3 regions of the Bacillus aquiflavi genome follow, and region 3 is predicted to be linked to each of the others. Evidence: a T-box and tRNA genes for the amino acid it is inferred to sense, from the RefSeq annotation. Region 3 holds a T-box; the other regions hold tRNA genes.
The links. A T-box is a leader RNA that pairs with one kind of tRNA and senses whether it is charged. The one in region 3 lies ahead of thrS (threonine--tRNA ligase), so its partner is inferred to be a tRNA-Thr.

Region 1: it encodes a tRNA-Thr, which carries the amino acid that the T-box ahead of thrS (threonine--tRNA ligase) is inferred to sense. The anticodon was not compared.
Region 2: it encodes a tRNA-Thr, which carries the amino acid that the T-box ahead of thrS (threonine--tRNA ligase) is inferred to sense. The anticodon was not compared.

Annotation. Positions count from the first base shown of each region.
Region 1 covers NZ_CP082780.1:2,783,787-2,787,041, reverse strand. The annotation lists rRNA gene K6959_RS13570 (23S ribosomal RNA) at 1-1,442, shown strand, start outside; rRNA gene rrf (5S ribosomal RNA) at 1,562-1,677, shown strand; tRNA gene K6959_RS13560 (tRNA-Val) at 1,685-1,757, shown strand; tRNA gene K6959_RS13555 (tRNA-Thr) at 1,766-1,841, shown strand; tRNA gene K6959_RS13550 (tRNA-Lys) at 1,885-1,960, shown strand; tRNA gene K6959_RS13545 (tRNA-Leu) at 1,969-2,050, shown strand; tRNA gene K6959_RS13540 (tRNA-Gly) at 2,058-2,129, shown strand; tRNA gene K6959_RS13535 (tRNA-Leu) at 2,141-2,226, shown strand; tRNA gene K6959_RS13530 (tRNA-Arg) at 2,233-2,309, shown strand; tRNA gene K6959_RS13525 (tRNA-Pro) at 2,327-2,400, shown strand; tRNA gene K6959_RS13520 (tRNA-Ala) at 2,417-2,492, shown strand; tRNA gene K6959_RS13515 (tRNA-Met) at 2,511-2,587, shown strand; tRNA gene K6959_RS13510 (tRNA-Ile) at 2,595-2,671, shown strand; tRNA gene K6959_RS13505 (tRNA-Ser) at 2,686-2,775, shown strand; tRNA gene K6959_RS13500 (tRNA-Met) at 2,795-2,868, shown strand; tRNA gene K6959_RS13495 (tRNA-Asp) at 2,884-2,959, shown strand; tRNA gene K6959_RS13490 (tRNA-Phe) at 2,977-3,052, shown strand; tRNA gene K6959_RS13485 (tRNA-His) at 3,096-3,171, shown strand; tRNA gene K6959_RS13480 (tRNA-Gly) at 3,187-3,255, shown strand, end outside.
Region 2 covers NZ_CP082780.1:529,604-532,858, forward strand. The annotation lists rRNA gene K6959_RS02695 (23S ribosomal RNA) at 1-634, shown strand, start outside; rRNA gene rrf (5S ribosomal RNA) at 755-870, shown strand; tRNA gene K6959_RS02705 (tRNA-Asn) at 879-953, shown strand; tRNA gene K6959_RS02710 (tRNA-Ser) at 957-1,048, shown strand; tRNA gene K6959_RS02715 (tRNA-Glu) at 1,061-1,135, shown strand; tRNA gene K6959_RS02720 (tRNA-Val) at 1,143-1,218, shown strand; tRNA gene K6959_RS02725 (tRNA-Met) at 1,266-1,339, shown strand; tRNA gene K6959_RS02730 (tRNA-Asp) at 1,355-1,430, shown strand; tRNA gene K6959_RS02735 (tRNA-Phe) at 1,448-1,523, shown strand; tRNA gene K6959_RS02740 (tRNA-Thr) at 1,530-1,605, shown strand; tRNA gene K6959_RS02745 (tRNA-Tyr) at 1,630-1,714, shown strand; tRNA gene K6959_RS02750 (tRNA-Trp) at 1,718-1,791, shown strand; tRNA gene K6959_RS02755 (tRNA-His) at 1,800-1,871, shown strand; tRNA gene K6959_RS02760 (tRNA-Gln) at 1,911-1,982, shown strand; tRNA gene K6959_RS02765 (tRNA-Gly) at 1,986-2,060, shown strand; tRNA gene K6959_RS02770 (tRNA-Cys) at 2,065-2,138, shown strand; tRNA gene K6959_RS02775 (tRNA-Leu) at 2,176-2,261, shown strand; tRNA gene K6959_RS02780 (tRNA-Leu) at 2,297-2,378, shown strand; gene K6959_RS19775 (hypothetical protein) at 3,254-3,255, opposite strand, start outside.
Region 3 covers NZ_CP082780.1:1,829,196-1,832,450, forward strand. The annotation lists gene thrS (threonine--tRNA ligase) at 1-1,417, opposite strand, end outside; T-box leader at 1,464-1,688, opposite strand; T-box leader at 1,721-1,946, opposite strand; gene K6959_RS08690 (YmaF family protein) at 2,417-2,839, shown strand.

The sequences.
Region 1 (3,255 bases), 950 kb from region 3:
CAGGAGGATAGGGTAAGCGTACAATTGGATGTACGTCTAAGCAGTTAGGCTGGTAATGAGGCAAATCCCATTACCGTAAGGCTGAGTTGTGACAGCGAGGAAAATCATTTTCCGGAGTTCCTGATTCCACACTGCCAAGAAAATCCTCTAGCGAGGAATAAGGTGCCCGTACCGCAAACCGACACAGGTAGGCGAGGAGAGAATCCTAAGGTGATCGAGAGAACTCTCGTTAAGGAACTCGGCAAAATGACCCCGTAACTTTGGGAGAAGGGGTGCTCTGATAGGGTGCAAGCCCGAGAGAGCCGCAGTGAATAGGCCCAGGCGACTGTTTAGCAAAAACACAGGTCTCTGCGAAGCCGCAAGGCGAAGTATAGGGGCTGACGCCTGCCCGGTGCTGGAAGGTTAAGGGGAGCGCTTAAGCAATCGCTGAAGGTGTGAACCGAAGCCCCAGTAAACGGCGGCCGTAACTATAACGGTCCTAAGGTAGCGAAATTCCTTGTCGGGTAAGTTCCGACCCGCACGAAAGGCGCAACGATCTGGGCACTGTCTCAACGAGAGACTCGGTGAAATTATAGTACCTGTGAAGATGCAGGTTACCCGCGACAGGACGGAAAGACCCCGTGGAGCTTTACTGTAGCCTGATATTGAATTTTGGTGCAGCTTGTACAGAATAGGTAGGAGCCGTGGAAACGTGAGCGCTAGCTTACGTGGAGGCGTCGGTGGGATACTACCCTTGTTGTACTGAAATTCTAACCTGCGCCCCTTATCGGGGCGGGAGACAGTGTCAGGCAGGCAGTTTGACTGGGGCGGTCGCCTCCTAAAAGGTAACGGAGGCGCCCAAAGGTTCCCTCAGAATGGTTGGAAATCATTCGCAGAGTGTAAAGGCACAAGGGAGCTTGACTGCGAGACTTACAAGTCGAGCAGGGACGAAAGTCGGGCTTAGTGATCCGGTGGTTCCGCATGGAAGGGCCATCGCTCAACGGATAAAAGCTACCCCGGGGATAACAGGCTTATCTCCCCCAAGAGTCCACATCGACGGGGAGGTTTGGCACCTCGATGTCGGCTCATCGCATCCTGGGGCTGTAGTCGGTCCCAAGGGTTGGGCTGTTCGCCCATTAAAGCGGTACGCGAGCTGGGTTCAGAACGTCGTGAGACAGTTCGGTCCCTATCCGTCGTGGGCGTAGGAAATTTGAGAGGAGCTGTCCTTAGTACGAGAGGACCGGGATGGACGCACCGCTGGTGTACCAGTTGTCTTGCCAAAGGCATAGCTGGGTAGCTACGTGCGGAAGGGATAAGTGCTGAAAGCATCTAAGCATGAAGCCCCCCTCAAGATGAGATTTCCCATTTGAGCTCCCTGAAAGATGATCAGGTTGATAGGTCTGAGGTGGAAGCGTGGCGACACGCGAAGCTGACAGATACTAATCGAGCAAGCACTTAACCAAATAAACATGATACTTTCTATCTTACTTCTTCACATTATCTAGTTTTGAGAGAATAAAAAATTATACTTGAAAAAAATTTTAAAAAGTATATAATAGTATATGTCTCATTTAAAAACATGTCTGGTGACGATAGCGAGAAGGTCACACCCGTTCCCATTCCGAACACGGAAGTTAAGTTTCTCAGCGCCGATGGTAGTAGAGGGCATCCCTCTGCGAGAGTAGGACGTTGCCGGGCTAAGTACGGAGGATTAGCTCAGCTGGGAGAGCACTTGCCTTACAAGCAAGGGGTCGGCGGTTCGATCCCGTCATCCTCCATTATCTATGCCGGCCTAGCTCAATTGGTAGAGCAACTGACTTGTAATCAGTAGGTTGGGGGTTCAAGTCCTCTGGCCGGCACCATAGGACCTTTATTGTACAAGTTGTATTATTTTGATATATTAATGAGCCATTAGCTCAGTCGGTAGAGCATCTGACTTTTAATCAGAGGGTCACAGGTTCGAATCCTGTATGGCTCACCAGCTATTTTGCGGGTGTGGCGGAATTGGCAGACGCACCAGACTTAGGATCTGGCGCCGTGAGGCGTGGGGGTTCAAGTCCCTTCACCCGCACTATTTTGCGGAAGTAGTTCAGTGGTAGAACACCACCTTGCCAAGGTGGGGGTCGCGGGTTCGAATCCCGTCTTCCGCTCTCGATCATTTGCCGGGGTGGCGGAACAGGCAGACGCACAGGACTTAAAATCCTGCGGTAGGTGACTACCGTACCGGTTCGATTCCGGTTCTCGGCACTATAAGCGCCCGTAGCTCAATTGGATAGAGCGTCTGACTACGGATCAGAAGGTTATGGGTTCGACTCCTTTCGGGCGCGCCATACATAATAGATATATCCGGGAAGTAGCTCAGCTTGGTAGAGCACATGGTTTGGGACCATGGGGTCGCAGGTTCGAATCCTGTCTTCCCGATTATAAATAATTTAATGGGGCCTTAGCTCAGCTGGGAGAGCGCCTGCCTTGCACGCAGGAGGTCAGCGGTTCGATCCCGCTAGGCTCCACCATATTTTGTCCTTTATATTGGCGGCGTAGCTCAGCTGGCTAGAGCGTACGGTTCATACCCGTGAGGTCGTGGGTTCGATCCCCTCCGCCGCTACCATTTAAAAGGACCTTTAGCTCAGCTGGTTAGAGCAGACGGCTCATAACCGTCCGGTCGTAGGTTCGAGTCCTACAAGGTCCACCATCTTTACCTTATATGGAGGAATACCCAAGTCCGGCTGAAGGGATCGGTCTTGAAAACCGACAGGGGTGTTAAAGCCCGCGGGGGTTCGAATCCCTCTTCCTCCGTCATGTAAGTTTATATTATCGCGGGGTGGAGCAGTCTGGTAGCTCGTCGGGCTCATAACCCGAAGGTCGTAGGTTCAAATCCTGCCCCCGCAATAAATATTTAAATATGGTCCCGTGGTGTAGCGGTTAACATGCCTGCCTGTCACGCAGGAGATCGCGGGTTCGATTCCCGTCGGGACCGCCATTATTATTATATACATAGGCTCGGTAGCTCAGTCGGTAGAGCAAAGGACTGAAAATCCTTGTGTCGGCGGTTCGATTCCGTCCCGAGCCACCATTGTCAATAGGCCGTTAACCTTGACTAGAGTTTTTAAACTATGGCGGCTATGGCGAAGTGGTTAACGCATCGGATTGTGGCTCCGACACTCGTGGGTTCGATTCCCACTAGTCGCCCCATAATAAATTATATACGCGGGTGTAGTTTAGTGGTAAAACTTCAGCCTTCCAAGCTGATGTCGTGGGTTCGATTCCCATCACCCG
Region 2 (3,255 bases), 1.3 Mb from region 3:
GGTCGCCTCCTAAAAGGTAACGGAGGCGCCCAAAGGTTCCCTCAGAATGGTTGGAAATCATTCGCAGAGTGTAAAGGCACAAGGGAGCTTGACTGCGAGACTTACAAGTCGAGCAGGGACGAAAGTCGGGCTTAGTGATCCGGTGGTTCCGCATGGAAGGGCCATCGCTCAACGGATAAAAGCTACCCCGGGGATAACAGGCTTATCTCCCCCAAGAGTCCACATCGACGGGGAGGTTTGGCACCTCGATGTCGGCTCATCGCATCCTGGGGCTGTAGTCGGTCCCAAGGGTTGGGCTGTTCGCCCATTAAAGCGGTACGCGAGCTGGGTTCAGAACGTCGTGAGACAGTTCGGTCCCTATCCGTCGTGGGCGTAGGAAATTTGAGAGGAGCTGTCCTTAGTACGAGAGGACCGGGATGGACGCACCGCTGGTGTACCAGTTGTCTTGCCAAAGGCATAGCTGGGTAGCTACGTGCGGAAGGGATAAGTGCTGAAAGCATCTAAGCATGAAGCCCCCCTCAAGATGAGATTTCCCATTTGAGCTCCCTGAAAGATGATCAGGTTGATAGGTCTGAGGTGGAAGCGTGGCGACACGTGAAGCTGACAGATACTAATCGAGCGAGCACTTAACCAAATAAACATGATACTTTCTTTCTTATATCTTCTTCACATTATCTAGTTTTGAGAGAATAAAAATTATACTTGAAAAAATTTTAAAAAAGTTTATAATAGTATATGTCTCATTATTTCCTTGTCCGGTGGCGATGGCGAGAAGGTCACACCCGTTCCCATTCCGAACACGGAAGTTAAGCTTCTCAGCGCCAATGGTAGTAGAGGGCATCCCTCTGCGAGAGTAGGACGTTGCCGGGCGGATATATTCCGCAGTAGCTCAGTGGTAGAGCATTCGGCTGTTAACCGAACGGTCGCAGGTTCGAATCCTGCCTGCGGAGCCATTAGGAGAGCTGTCCGAGTGGCCGAAGGAGCACGATTGGAAATCGTGTAGACGGTTAACGCTGTCTCAAGGGTTCAAATCCCTTGCTCTCCGCCATTGAAGAACAATGGCCCGTTGGTCAAGTGGTTAAGACACCGCCCTTTCACGGCGGTAACACGGGTTCGAATCCCGTACGGGTCACCATCTATATGGAGGATTAGCTCAGCTGGGAGAGCACTTGCCTTACAAGCAAGGGGTCGGCGGTTCGATCCCGTCATCCTCCACCATGAGATGCTAATGAATTATCTTATATCTTATGTGAGTATTATATCGTCGCGGGGTGGAGCAGTCTGGTAGCTCGTCGGGCTCATAACCCGAAGGTCGTAGGTTAAAATCCTGCCCCCGCAATAAAATATTAAACATGGTCCCGTGGTGTAGCGGTTAACATGCCTGCCTGTCACGCAGGAGATCGCGGGTTCGATTCCCGTCGGGACCGCCATTATTATTATATACATAGGCTCGGTAGCTCAGTCGGTAGAGCAAAGGACTGAAAATCCTTGTGTCGGCGGTTCGATTCCGTCCCGAGCCACCATTTGGAGCCGGCCTAGCTCAATTGGTAGAGCAACTGACTTGTAATCAGTAGGTTGGGGGTTCAAGTCCTCTGGCCGGCACCATTTTCAAGATTATGCATAAATTATGGAGGGGTAGCGAAGTGGCTAAACGCGGCGGACTGTAAATCCGCTCCCTTAGGGTTCGGCGGTTCGAATCCGTCCCCCTCCACCATCTAGGGGTATAGTTTAACGGTAGAACAGAGGTCTCCAAAACCTCCAGTGTGGGTTCGATTCCTACTACCCCTGCCAATATTATGGCGGCTATGGCGAAGTGGTTAACGCATCGGATTGTGGCTCCGACATCGTGGGTTCGATTCCCACTAGTCGCCCTTTACAACTTGACATTTTATTATATAATTAAATATTATTGGGCCATAGCCAAGCGGTAAGGCAACGGACTTTGACTCCGTGATGCGTTGGTTCGAATCCAGCTGGCCCAGCTTGCGGAAGTAGTTCAGTGGTAGAACACCACCTTGCCAAGGTGGGGGTCGCGGGTTCGAACCCCGTCTTCCGCTCCAATGTGGCGGCATAGCCAAGTGGTAAGGCAGAGGTCTGCAAAACCTTTATCACCGGTTCAAATCCGGTTGCCGCCTCCATATTTTTGAAATGAATTTGGACGACCTATATAGATTCGCCGGGGTGGCGGAACAGGCAGACGCACAGGACTTAAAATCCTGCGGTAGGTGACTACCGTACCGGTTCGATTCCGGTTCTCGGCATTATTAATTTTTAGATTTTATTTTTATAGTACCGAGCCGGTGTGGCGGAATTGGCAGACGCGCACGACTCAAAATCGTGTTCCTTACGGAGTGCCGGTTCGATCCCGGCCACCGGTATTTAAAAAACGCAGTTATGTCGACGTTTTAGCGGAAATTTAACCGTTAGAACGTCGCCTTTTTGTGTTAAACGTGCGATAAATGGTCGTGTAACGAGTCGCTTTCCTTCAATAAAACGAAGGGAGGCGATTTTTTTGTCTACTCGCAGAAATAATCGTCTAAGCAGTCGAGAAATTGATATTGCAATTGAGCCGTTAGAATTCAATACGCTTTCATTTGACGCGGCTTGTAAGCTTTTTTTGGGGGGGGCCGAGCGCCGCGAGCTAAGGTAATTCTAGTTAATATAGATTTTTAATTAAAATAATCAATATGTCTAAAGATCACGAATGAAAGTTTTCTTCTATAATGAAGAAGTAAGGGATCATTAAAAAAGCCGAGATTGGAGGTGCTTAACGTTACTTTATAAATCCTTTCTATAAAATGACTGATTTTGGTATTCTCCTTATCACTGTATTGCTCTGCAGAGAAGGATTAATGCTCCAATCCCGAGAGGGATTTTACATTAACAAAGTATCTTGAAGTTTTAGCAACAACTCTAAGGAAAAGCACATAATTTAACCACAAATGAACAAATTATTAATATGTAACTCAGAAATTTTTTCAGTCATAAAAAAATAAGTTAAAAGAATCGATGGAGTTTATGTATGGATGAAACGATTGGTGAGGTCACGGTTGAAATTTTAAATTACCTGGGATTCAGATTGAACCGTTATTTAATCATATCTTTTATTTTCATGGGCTTTCTGAATGTTATTACTTTTTCTTAAAGGTCTAATTATTTCTCTAATTCGATCATGAATAAACTTTTCTTGGACACCAAATTCCTTTAGTAAATAGAATTCTAATATGTTTCGAAGAACATGGTATGCATTTATTT
Region 3 (3,255 bases):
TAATATGAAAATCAATTTTTGGTCCATAAAACGCTCCGTCCCCTTCATTTATCTCGTAGTTTGTTTGTAAATTGTAAAGTACATTTTTTAATGCTCTTTCAGATATCTTCCACAGGTTGTCATCACCTAATGAATTTTTTGGACGAGTCGAAAGCTCTACCGTATATTCAAAGCCAAAAGTGCGATACGCTTCGTCAATGAGATGAAATATTTGGGTCATTTCACTTTCAATTTGATCTTCGCGAACGAATAGATGTGCATCATCTTGGCAAAATGTCCGGACTCGGAGCATACCATTTAAAGCACCACTATATTCATGACGGTGAACTTGACCGAACTCCGCGAAACGAATCGGTAAATCTCGATAGGAGTAAAGGTTGTTTTTGAAAATGAGCATATGACCTGGACAATTCATCGGCTTCAGCGCAAATTTTGTTTGATCGACTTCAGAAAAGTACATATTTTCACGATAATGATCCCAGTGGCCCGACTGCTCCCATAGCCGTTGATTCATCATAAATGGAGTGCGAACTTCATCATACGAAGCTTTGCTTTGCAGTTCACGTGAAAAGTTTTCTAACTCATTTCTAACGATTTGTCCTTTCGGTAAGTAAAATGGCATTCCCGGTGCTTCCTCAGAAAACATAAACAGCTCTAATTGTTTCCCTAGCTTACGATGATCTCGTTTTGCTGCTTCCTGCAAAAATTTCACATACTCATTTAAATCCTTTTCCTTTTTAAAAGCGACTCCATAAACTCGTTGAAACACTTCATTTTCACTATTTCCCCGCCAATAAGCCCCTGAGACACGAGTTAATTTAACTGCTTTTATAAAACGAGTAGACGGAAGATGCGGACCGCGACAAAGATCTATAAATTCGCCTTGTTGGTAAAGAGTTATTTTTTCATCTTTTGGAATGTCCTTTAGTATTTCTAGCTTGTATCGCTCCCCTTTTTCCTTAAATCGTTTTTCAGCTTCTCCATAAGAAACTTCAATTCGGTTAATTTTTAAGTTTTCATTTATAATGCGTTCCATCTCTTTTTCAATGGCAAGTAAGTCATCTGCAGTAATCCTATGTTCTAGCTTTAAATCATAGTAAAACCCATCTTCAATGACTGGCCCAATACCTAATTTTACATCCCGATAAAGTCGCTTTACTGCTTGTGCCAATACATGTGCGGCAGAATGCCTTAAAACATGCAATCCTTCTGGCGCATCTAAAGTTAAAATCGAAACCTCCGCATCCCGTTCTAGCTTGTAGCTTAAATCTACCAGTTGTTCATTTACCTTTCCGACAACCGCCTTTTTTCTTAAATTAGAACTTACAGATGCTGCAATCCTTTCAACTGTAATACCTTTCGAAAACTCCCCTACTTTTCCATCCGGAAATTGAATGTTAATTAATTTTTCACTCATAACAAAAAACACTCCTTTAAAATATAAAAAAACGCACCTATCCCTAAAAAGGGACGAGTGTGTCATACCCGTGGTTCCACCCAATTTTCCATAAGAAAAAACATTTATAGCTCTGTACCTGTAACGTAGCGTAGACGGTATTGGATACTAAAAAAATTCCCCAATACAGCTCAGGAGGTGGTAAATTATTTCCCTAAGTTAGGAAGATCACAGCTATCCTTCCCTCTCTGTAAACCGTAAAAATAATTCATGTCCTCTTCATCGCAATTATTTTTTAAATTAAAAAAACACATCCATCCTAAAAAAAGGGACAAATGTGTTATCATTCGTGGTTCCACCCAATTTCCCATAAGCATAAAACACTTATGGCTCTTGTGCTGTAACGTAGCGTAAGACGGTACTGGATACTAAAATTCCCCAATACAGCTTAGAAGGTGGTAAGCTACTTTCCTGCGTTAGGAAGATTTCAGCTATTCTCCCCTCTCTGTAAACCGTAAAAAGTAACTCATGTCCTCATCAATGCCGATTTAAAATTAAATTATCATATATCTTATAATAAACGATCATAAACCGCAATACTTTTATTTTAAACTTTTATAAGTTAACGAAGGTCGTTCCATAAATCTTCATGCTAATGAAACAACTAACAATTTAATCAATTATTTTGTACTGTCAAATAATAGTATGACTGAGACTGAAGTAGTTATGGAGTTGAGATAAATAACTATAAAAGGGAATCGGGGGGGGAAAACATAACAATAATATATATGTCAAGTAAGATAATTATTCCTTTTTTAATGATCAAAATTTATATTCTTTCACGTAAATTTGAGTTACAATAATGCACGTTTTAACAAAATGAAAAATTTCAGTGCTATAATCCCCAATCCTGCATTAAAACTTCACCTTAAAAGAATGAAAAAAAAACCCATTAATCTTGAACTGATCAGGCGAATGTCGCATACCTTAATAATGATATTTTACTAAGGGGTTGAAAAAATGCAGCAACAAGGATTTATGCAGCAGCCGGTTTATCATGCATTTCCAGTTCCGCATCCATTTACAAACGGAGTTAACTTTAATGGGGTTGAAACAAGAAACCAAATGCAAATGTCGATGGATACAAGTAGGGTAAGTATCCATACGCATGGGCATAGCGGTGCTACTACGTGTCAAGATGGTCATGTCCATTTACACCCTGGGGTAACTAGTAAGGCAATTGAAACTGAAAGAGGTCATGTCCATAAAATATCAGGAAATACAACGTTCGATGATGGACACATTCATTTTTATGAGGCTTACACTAGCCCCCCTATTCCTTTACCTAATGGATACCACACTCATTATGTCGAGATTAGAACAACTGAAAATGATGGTCACATTCATATAATTAAAGGTTTTACAGAACCATCTAAAAGTTAAGATCAAATCGTATGGATAAATAAAATGCAAGACTAATATACTAAAGGTCTAATTTCTATTAAAAAATTAGATCTTTAGCATGGTCTCTAATTTTTTATTAACTATAGCCATCGGTACGATTCATGTCATTGCAGCATCCGCACTTACACCCATCCTACCACATATGTTTGCCGCCTCTTCATTCAAATACAAAAGTAGGTAGGTCTTTTCTGTACTTGAATGAAAATGTCTAATGTTCAACTTACAACCTCTACATAGTATATACGTTCGTATTCAGAGCATGGAATCCCCATTGGCTAATGAGTTTTTTGAAGTTAGAGAATATATCAATATATTTATAGATTTCTTTTTTTCCTGTTCTTTCGTTTTTATTTAGGATCTTTCTTTAGTACACCGTGGAACGATTTTATACAAGC